Regions from separate parts of the Amycolatopsis sp. NPDC031561 genome, predicted to be linked through region 3. Evidence: predicted binding sites of a transcription regulator. Region 3 holds the regulator's gene; each other region holds the start of a gene.

Evidence for each region. The regulator HspR, encoded in region 3, represses chaperone genes until heat shock. The targets are predictions, from matches to a motif close to ANNTTGAGTNNNNNNNACTCAANNT.
Region 1: ACZ5IK_RS29170 (adenylate cyclase) is a predicted target of HspR. The motif match lies at 1,349-1,373, and genes of this name have one in related genera.
Region 2: lon (endopeptidase La) is a predicted target of HspR. The motif match lies at 1,914-1,938, and genes of this name have one in related genera.

Annotation. Positions count from the first base shown of each region.
Region 1 is NZ_JBVILA010000017.1:179,141-182,413, reverse strand. It holds gene ACZ5IK_RS29180 (hypothetical protein) at 1-310, opposite strand, end outside; gene ACZ5IK_RS29175 (hypothetical protein) at 329-1,216, opposite strand; gene ACZ5IK_RS29170 (adenylate cyclase) at 1,374-2,342, shown strand; gene ACZ5IK_RS29165 (hypothetical protein) at 2,345-3,273, shown strand, end outside.
Region 2 is NZ_JBVILA010000002.1:625,461-628,733, forward strand. It holds gene lon (endopeptidase La) at 1-1,897, opposite strand, end outside; gene ACZ5IK_RS08645 (SAM-dependent methyltransferase) at 2,235-3,083, opposite strand; gene ACZ5IK_RS08650 (GNAT family N-acetyltransferase) at 3,122-3,273, opposite strand, start outside.
Region 3 is NZ_JBVILA010000005.1:90,979-94,251, reverse strand. It holds gene dnaJ (molecular chaperone DnaJ) at 1-899, shown strand, start outside; gene ACZ5IK_RS14420 (heat shock protein transcriptional repressor HspR) at 905-1,336, shown strand; gene ACZ5IK_RS14415 (AfsR/SARP family transcriptional regulator) at 1,499-3,273, shown strand, end outside.

The DNA of each region.
Region 1 (3,273 bases), on a different contig from region 3:
ACCGGTAGACGAATCCGTCCCCGGCGAAGATCCTGTCGCCCTCCGCGGCCTTGTCGCCCTCGATGCGCCCGCGACCGGTGCTCCCGTCGTCGAACCGCCATTCCCCCGAACAGTAGGGAATCTGACCGCTCATCGGCGCTCCCTCCTCGGTACACCCCGAGATCCCGGTGACCGCGACTTCCTCGCCGGTGTTCAGCTCACCAACGTGAGCACCGAAGTATCCCCAGGCGACACACAGCAGGAAGACGTACGGGACCACGGCCAACAGCGCCCGGAAGAGAATCCTGGAATTCTTTGGCTTCCCCGGCACGGAATTCCTTTCCTCTGGTCACTGAAGCGTCAGCAGGACTTCCCGCTCGAGTTTGCCGACGAGGAGGTACTCGGGCCGGTATCCGGGCGGGACCACGAAACAGACGAGACCCGCGGTGCCGTCGAAAGCACCGGGAGCGCCCGCGCAATCCTTGACGCGTTCCGGTTCACCGTGTTCGTCGGCCGACAGCTCCAGTGCCGTGTCGCCGAAGCGCGAAGCCTCGATCCGCAAGGTGAGTACGTGGAATCCGCTCAACCACGCTTCAGCTCCCTCGGGCGGTCCGGGCCTGCTGTCGAGCACACGCACGGACGCCTCCCCGGATACGGCGGTCTGTCCACGGGCGAACACCGGCGGCGGCCCCCATAAGTCGCGACGGAGTTCCCAGAAATTCGGGACCGGTTCGGCCACTTCACCGTAGGCCGTCCCGCCGAACCCGACCGGCGTCAGCACGACGAACGCGGCGAAGGCCAGCCCGGCGAGGAACGGCGGCGCCTTCCGCACGACCCCCGGTCTCGCCACTTTGACCAGCACGATGGCCGCGAGCGCCAGGAGCGCCCAACCGAGGGACATCGCCGTGATCTTCTCCCACGGATGGTGGGCTTCCACGACGTCGGTAGCCCCGCGCACGGACAACACCCGGTCCGTCACCGACGAAAGCCGGGCGACCACCGGATCAGCGAGGCCGAACGTGTCCCGTGTCGGCAATCCGATCGCGCGGCCGTCTTCGGCGATCGCCAGGACGTCGTAGCTGGTACGCGGACCGTGCTGTCCTTCGCTGGTCGTGGAGTTCCACTCGGAGATCACCGCGCGCACGTCGTACGTGCCGGCCAAACCCTCGACGGTCCACCGCCCGGCGAAGGCCGCGACGGTTCCCCAGACGATCCCGATCACGAACGCGATGATCATCGTGTTCGTACGCTGCCCGTCTTTCCGATCCGGTTCGAGGAAGACCACCAACACCCCCTGTTCGGCTCGCTCATTCCATTGTCCGAAGCCGCCGCGCGGCACGGGATTTGTACCCACCCCCTTGCGGACCGAAGTAAGAGTCGTCTAGACTCAAACCATGCTCACCAGGGACGACGCCGTGACGACGATCGAGAACACGGTCGACGCGGCCACTCTGTTCGCCCGCCACCGCTACCGCGAATTGGCGGCCGCGCTCCATCCCGACCGGAATCCCGGCGACCCTCGCGCCCATAAGGCGGCCGCCACCCTCAATCGCCTCTATGCCGACTGGAAGCAATCCCGGCACCAGACGGTCACCACCGCCACGGCGGCTTACACCCTCACCACTCCGCACGCCGTGGGCAGTGTCGCGACGACCTATCGCACCACCGGCCCCCACCTGGTCAAAATCGTGCGCGACCCGGCGCTCAACCCGCTGATCCACGCCGAGTGGGCGGCGCTGCGCACGCTCGACGGATTCACCGAACGGCACCGCTGGCTGCGCCCGTACTACCCCCGGCTGCTCGACACCTCGGGCCCGGTGGCGCGGGGCGACCGCGCGTTCAGCGTCCTCGACCCGCTCGTCGACGGGTTCACCACCCTCGCCGACATCGGGAAGGCCTTCCCGGACGGTCTCGACGGCCGCGACTACGCCTGGATGCACCGGCGCCTGCTGCGCGCCGTGGCCGGCGCGCACCGCGCGGGTGTCGTCCATGGCCATCTCACCGCGGACAACGTGCTGGTCCACCCAGGACAGCACGGCATCGTCCTGGCCGGCTGGTCCTTCGCCGTCGAGGACGGTGTGCTCCCGCTGGCGGCGGACAAGTCCGTCGACTACCCGCCCGAAGTCCACAAGGGACTGCCGATGACCGCGGCCACCGACGTCCACATGCTGCACAAGGTGATGCTTTCGCTGCTGGCACCACGGGAAACCCGTCAACGCGAGTTCGCCACGTGGTGCACCCAGGAAGCCCCGGGACAGCGGCCCGACGCCGCCGATCTGCTCGACGAGTACGACAACCTGCTCGGCGAGCTGTACGGCCCTCGCACCTTCCGACCGTTCATCATCCCCGAGACAGGAGCTTGATCATGGGACACGGACACTGGGACGACAACGCCTACGCCGCCGCGAAGACCTTCCGCGCGGCCAAGGGCGAGGACGATTTCGGCTACAGCGCCGGTCTCCGCAAGAAGCCCGCTTCCGCGTGGAAGGTCGCGGCCGCGCTCGACCCGAAGAACGCCGTCCGGGAGTGCCGGGATTCGGCCGACCACGCCGATTCGACGCCGATCGCCGTGCTGTTCGACGTCACCGGCTCGATGCGCCGGGTGCCGCGGATCATGCAGGGCAAGCTCGGCAAACTGCACGGCCTGCTGAAGCGCCGGGGCTATCTGACCGACCCGCAGGTCCTGTTCGGCGCGATCGGCGACGCCGACAGCGACCGGGTGCCCCTGCAGATCGGGCAGTTCGAATCGGACAACCGGATGGACGAGCAGCTGCGCACGATCTTCCTCGAAGGTGGCGGCGGCGGGCAGAAGAGCGAGTCCTACGAACTGGCCGCCTACTTCATGGCCAGGCACGTGGTCACCGACGCGTGGCAGAACCGCGGCCGCAAGGGATACCTGTTCCTCATCGGCGACGAGCTGAACAAGCCCGCGCTGGAGGCCCGCCACATCCGCCGGGTGATCGGCGACGACGTGCGGGAGGACATCGACCCCGCGTCGGTGTACCGGGAGCTGGCCCGTAAGTGGAACGTCTACTTCGTCCTGCCGAACCAGTCGTCGTACTACAACGACCCGGAGATCGGCGAGCACTGGAGCGGCCTGCTCGGCCAGAACTTCCTCAAACTCGACGACCCCGGCGCGGTGTGCGAACTGATCGCGGCCACGATCGGACTGGAGGAGCAGGTCGTCGACGTGGACAGGGCCCTCGCCGACCTCGCGGACGTCGGTTCGGCCGCCGAAAGCGCGGCGGTGGGTAAGGCGCTGGCGAGGCTGGGCACCAAAACGGTCGTCACCTC
Region 2 (3,273 bases), on a different contig from region 3:
CCAGCGACGCCTCGATGTAGAGGACGTCACCGCCGGCGCCGGTCACCGCCAGTCCGGTCGCCACGCCGGGGGTCGACGTGCGTTGCGTCGACGCGGGCAGCGAAGACTCCGGAAGGTGCCGAGGGCGGCCGAGGTAGGTCTCGAGCCCGTCGGCGTCGATCGTCAGCGGCAACTCGGCCTCGTCCAGCGCGACCTTGGTGGCCACCTTCCGCAGCACCTTCGCGATGGTCCGGTTCGCGTTGCGCACCCCGGCTTCCCGCGTGTACTCGGCGGCGATGCGGCTGAACGCGTCGTCGGTCAGCGTGACGTCGTCCTTGCCGAGGCCCGCGCGGTCCAGCTCGCGGGGGAGCAGGTGGTCGCGGGCGATGGTGACCTTCTCGTGCTCGGTGTAGCCGTCGAGGGTGACCAGCTCCATCCGGTCCAGCAGCGGGCCGGGGATGGTCTCGAGCGCGTTCGCCGTCGCGAGGAACACGACGTCGGACAGGTCCAGCTCGACCTCGAGGTAGTGGTCGCGGAACGTGTGGTTCTGCTCCGGGTCCAGCACCTCCAGCAGCGCCGCCGTCGGGTCGCCGCGGTAGTCGGCGCCGACCTTGTCGATCTCGTCGAGCAGCACGACCGGGTTCATCGAGCCCGCTTCCTTGATGGCGCGGACGATCCGGCCGGGCAGCGCGCCGACGTAGGTGCGGCGGTGACCGCGGATCTCGGCCTCGTCGCGGATGCCGCCGAGCGCGACGCGGACGAACTCACGGCCCATCGCCTTCGCCACGGACTCACCGAGCGAGGTCTTGCCGACCCCGGGAGGACCGGCGAGCGCGAGCACCGCGCCCGAACGACGTCCGCCGACCGGCCCGAGACCCGACTCCGCGCGGCGCTTGCGCACGGCCAAGTACTCGATGATGCGTTCCTTCACGTCGTCGAGACCGGCGTGATCCGCGTCGAGGATTTCGCGCGCGGCGGCGATGTCGTGGACGTCGGTGGTGCGGTTGTTCCACGGCAGTTCGAGGACGGTGTCCAGCCAGGTGCGGATCCAGCCGCCCTCGGGGGACTGGTCCGACGTCCGCTCCAGTTTGTCCACTTCGGATAGTGCGGCCTTCTTGACCGCGTCCGGCAGCTCGGCGGCCTCGACGCGGGCGCGGTAGTCGTCGTCGTTGGCGGTGCCGTCGAGTTCGCCCAGCTCCTTGCGGATCGCTTCGAGCTGGCGGCGCAGCAGGAATTCCTTCTGCTGCTTCTCCATGCCCTCCTGGACGTCCTTGCGGATGGTGTCGGTGACCTCGAGTTCGGCCAGCTGCTCGCGGCTCCATTCCAGAGCCTTTTCGAGGCGAGCCGAAACATCGAGCGCGGATAGCAGTTCGAGCTTCTGCTCGGTGTTCAGGTACGACGAGTTGCCCGCGAGGTCGGCGAGCGCGGACGGATCCTCGACCTCCTGGACGGCGTCGATCATCTGCCAGCCGCCCCGCTGCTGGAGGATCGCGAGGACGACGCTCTTGTACTCGGTCGCGAGCTTCGCGGAGTTGTCGTCGGTGGTCTCGGTGGCGAGCTCGGCGTGGACCCAGCGGGCGGCGCCGGGACCGTCGGCGATGCGGCCGACGACGGCGCGGCGGGTGCCGCGCAGCAGCACCGCGGTCTTGCCGCCGGGCACGCGGCCGATGCGCTCGACCGTCGCGATGGTGCCGAGTCCGGCGTACTCGCCGTGGACGCGGGGAACGATCAGCACCTCGGCCTTGGCGGTGGTGCCGGAGCGGATCCCCGGGAAGGAAGCCTGGGCAGGCGTGTTGGCCTGGGCGGACTCCACCGCGGCGCGCGTCTCCGTGTCGGCGAGGTCGAGCGGGACGATCATGCCCGGCAGCACGACGTCGTCATCGAGCGGGAGGACGGGCAGGAGGCGGTTGTCGGTCATCTGTGCACTCCTCGGTTAGTTGAGTCTGCCTAGCTCAACTCTCCGATCGACCCGTTTGTTTCCTCCAGCTGTTCGCCGTCAGCGATCACCCCACCCCTCCGACCTCCGCGCCCCAACGCGTCACGGTTAGCCCGCGAAACGCGACGTGGACGCGGTAAACATCGGATGTGTTAGGCGGGGTCCGGACGTCGCGAAAGCCACTTTCGGGACGTCCGGTGTCCCGAAAGTGGCTTTCGCAACACCCGACCCCCACTCGAACCGAATCCTCAGATCTTTGTGCCTCAAAGCGTCACGTTTAGCCCGCTAAACGCGACGCGCACGGCGCAAAGGTCGGACGTCAGGGGTGGACCGAGACGCCGCACCAGGCGAACGGCCGGGCGCCCAGCTCGTCCCGCCGCAGCTCCCGCACCGGCCGCCAGTCGGGCAGGTGGACGAGGCCGGGCTCCAGCAGTGGCCACTCCCCGAAGAGTGGTTCGATCTCCTCGCGGTCCCGCATCCACACCGGGTTGCTCGTCTTCCGGTACTGCTCGACCATCCAGCGCAGCCCGTCCGCGTCCTCGCCGGTCTGGCCGCCGAAGCTCATGTGCGAAAGCCCCAGCCAGCTGCCCGGCGCCAGCGCGTTCCGGTAGGTCGCGACCAGCGCGGGCGGATCGTCGTGCGGTCCGGCGAAATGCAGCACGGCCATCATCATCAGGCACACCGGCTGCGAGAAATCGATCAGCCGCAACGTCTCCGGATGCCGCAGGACGTCCTTCGGCCGCCGCATGTCGGCGTGCACGATCCCGGCCCAGTCGGTCGCCTCGTGCCGCTCGAGGATCAGCTCCGCGTGCGCCACCGCCACCGGCTCGTAGTCGACGTACACGACCTTCGCCGTATCGCCGGGCTCCAGCTCTTCTTCGACGATCTCGTGCACGTTCCCGGCGGTCGGGACACCGGAACCCAGATCGACGAACTGCCGGATCCCCGCGTTCAGCGCCGCGCGCACGACACGGTTCATGAACTCGCGGTTGTGCCGCGCGCCCGGTTTGACCCACCGCCACTGGCGTTCCAGCCCGCGGGCGAACTCGCGGTCGACGGCCCAGTTGTGGGTCCCGCCGAGATACCAGTCGTAGATCCTCGCCGCGGACGGCTTTTCGGTGTCGACCCCGGTCGGCGCCACCGGGGCCGCGTCATCTTCCCTGGTCACGGAAAACCCCCTGATCGTCGAAGATCAGCCTATCGGGATCAGGGAACCGCCGGTCGCCGCTGCCAGTACGTCCAGAGCGGCCGATAGCCCTGCGCGTACCAGAACGGCGTCGAGCGCGGATTGGCCAGCGCGTGGTGCAGCAGCACGGCTTCGGTCCCGCATTCGTCGAAGATCTGGTGCGCGTGCGCCG
Region 3 (3,273 bases):
GCGCCGGCGGTTTCGACGTCGGCGACATCTTCGGTCAGGCGGGTGGCCAGCAGCAGGCCGGTTTCGGCGGGCTCGGCGACATCCTCGGCGGTCTCTTCGGCCGCCGCGGTGCCGCGGCCGGTGCCACGGCGAACCGGCCGCAACGCGGCGCGGACGTCGAGACCGACGTCCGGATCGACTTCACCGAAGCGGTCAAGGGCGCGACCCTGCCGCTGCGGCTGTCGAGTCCGGCGACCTGTTCCACCTGCGGCGGGAACGGCGCGAAGCCGGGGACCTCCCCGAGGACGTGTTCGACCTGTCAGGGCAGCGGGCTGGTCAGCCGGAGCCAGGGCGCGTTCGCGTTCTCCGAGCCGTGCCGCGACTGCCGCGGCCGCGGCACGATCATCGACGAACCCTGTCCGGAATGCGCGGGCGAGGGTGTCTCCACCCGCACCCGCACCCTGACCGTGCGGATCCCGCCGGGCGTCGCCGACGACCAGCGGATCCGGCTGGCTGGCCAGGGCGAACCGGGCCGCGGTGGCGCGCAGGCGGGCGATCTGTACGTCCGCGTGCACGTCGCACCGCACGCGGTGTTCGGGCGGCAGGACCTCGACCTGACGATCTCCGTGCCGGTGTCCTTCGCGGAACTGGCCCTCGGCGGCACGATCACCGTGCCGACGCTCGAGGGCAAGGTCTCGCTGAAGGTGCCGCAAGGTACGGCGAGCGGTCGCGTGCTTCGCGTGCGTGGCAAGGGAATCGCCAAACGGGACGGCGCGCAGGGCGACCTGCTGGTCACCCTGCAGGCGGCCATCCCGTCCAAGTTGGACGACAAGGCCCGTGAGGCCCTCGAGGCCTACGCGGAAGCCATGTCCGACCACGATCCACGACCGGAGATCACCGAACTTCTCGAAGGCAGGTGAGCAGGATGTTCGGCGGGCTGCCGCACGGCGCGGACGAGGACACCCCGGTGTTCGTCATTTCGGTGGCGGCGCAGCTTTCCGGCCTGCACGCGCAGACCCTCCGGTCCTACGACCGGCAGGGTCTCGTGTCGCCGGGCCGGACCTCCGGTGGTGGACGCCGATACTCCATGCGGGACATCGCGCTGCTGCGTGAAGTGCAGCGACTGTCCCAGGAGGACGGTGTCAATCTCGCGGGCATCAAGCGGATCATCGAGCTGGAGAACCAGGTCGACGCCCTGCGGGACCGGATCGCCGAACTGACCGAAGAACTCACGGCCGCGTACCTCACCGCCGAACAGACGGCCGCGGCCGTGCACGCCTCCTACCGCAAGGACCTCGTCCCGCTGCGGCAGCAGACGGCGCTGGTGGTCTGGAAGCCCAAGCCCAGAAGGATCTGAACCACCGGGCAGGACCCGATTCGGCACCTGGTTCCGGCCAGGTGCCGAATTGCTTTCTTGCCCGCTTCGGCGCGGGAGACAGGACTAACGGGCAGCGTTCTCCGAGTTCGGGCCGACGCTCACCGTCCGTGTGTATCGTCGCGACCGAAAGGGGCGGCGCGGATGACGGCGGCACTGCCTGGGGTGGGATTCGTTCTGCTGGGCCCGATGCGGCTGCGGCGGCCCGATGGCGTGATGGTCCCCGTCGGGACACCCAAACAGCAGGCGATGCTGGCCGCGTTGGCGCTCGCCCCCGGAACGGCGCTGTCCCTGGCCAGACTGACGGACACGTTGTGGGACCAGGACATTCCCGCCCGGTCCGCCTCGATCGTGCGGACCTACGCCTGGCGGCTGAGACGGCTGCTCGCCACCTCCGGAGCCGAAGACGAACTGCTGGTGACGGCGGGCGACGGCTACCGGCTGGTCGTCCCCTCCTCGGCCGTGGACACCTCCCGCGCCGAAGAACTCGGTGCCGTGGCTCAAGAAGCGCTGGCTTCGGGCGACGCGCACCGGGCCAGGCGCGTGCTGTCCGAAGCACTCGGGCTGTGGACCGGTGAGCCGCTCGCCGGGGTGCCGGGACTGTTCGCCGAGCACAGCCGGAGCTGGCTGGACGAGCTGCACACCGCGCTCACCGAGCAGTACCTGGAGGCGGAGCTCCGCCTCGGTCACTACTACGAGGTCCAGCCGCGGCTGACGGCGATGATCGCGGAACACCCGATGCGGGAACGGCTGTACGTCCTGCTGATGCGCGCGCTCCACGGGATGGGCCGCCAGGTCGACGCGTTGCGCGTGTTCCACGACGCTCGCCGGACCCTGGTGGAGGCGCACGGGATCGACCCCGGTGCGGAACTGGTCGAACTCCACGAACGCATCCTCCGCGGGGACGACGTGGCCCCGCGCGCCGAGCCGCCGGTCGTCGTCCCGTCGCCCGCCGAACCGCCCGCGGGCGCCTGGCGACCGATCCCGGCGCAGCTTCCTCCCGATCTGCCGGACTTCACCGGCCGCGCCGATCAGCTCGCCGCGCTGCGGGAGGTGCTGACCGCCGCCGACCGGGCGACGCCCGCGGTGGTGGCGATCACCGGGATGAGCGGGGTCGGCAAGACCAGCCTCGCGGTGCATCTGGCCCACGGACTCCGCGAGCGGTACCCGGACGGCCAGCTGCACGCCGATCTCGGCGATCTCGACCAGGTCGGCGATCCGCTGACCGGCCCGGAGCTGCTGGAAGTGCTGCTCACCGGGCTCGGCGTGCCATCGAACCGGCTGCCCGAGCGACTGGCCGAGCGTCGCGGGTTGTGGCGGTCGCTGGTCGACGGCCGCCGGATGCTCATCGTGCTGGACAACGTCTTCGACGCCGCGCAGATCCGTGACGCGCTGCCCGGTACGCCGGGGTGCGCGGTGCTGATCACCAGCCGCGCGCGGCTGGACGGGCTGCCGCTGCTCACCCAGGTCAGCCTGGAGGTGTTCACCCCGGACGAGGCGCTCGGCCTGGTCCGGCAGTGCGTCGGCGCGCACCGCGTGGCGGCCGAACCGGCAGGCGCGCTCGACCTCGTCACCGCGTGCGGACTGCTCCCGCTGGCCGTGCGGATCGTGGCGTCGCGGCTCGCGGCACGCCCTCACTGGACCCTTGCGTCCATGGTCGAGAGGTTGCGGGACGAACGCCGCCGGATAGCCGAACTGCGGGCGGGGCCGCTCGCCATCGAAGCGGTCTTCGAGGTGGCCTATCGGCAGCTTCCGGAGCCACTCGCCGGAGACTTCGTGCTGCTCGCCACGGTCGCCGGCGCCGAGTTCACGCTGCCGGAAGCGGCGGCGGTCCTCGGCGTGGACCCGGCCGAGGCCGAAGCAAGGCTGGAGGGCCTCGTGGACGCCTCCATCCTGGACGACACCTTCACCGGCAGATT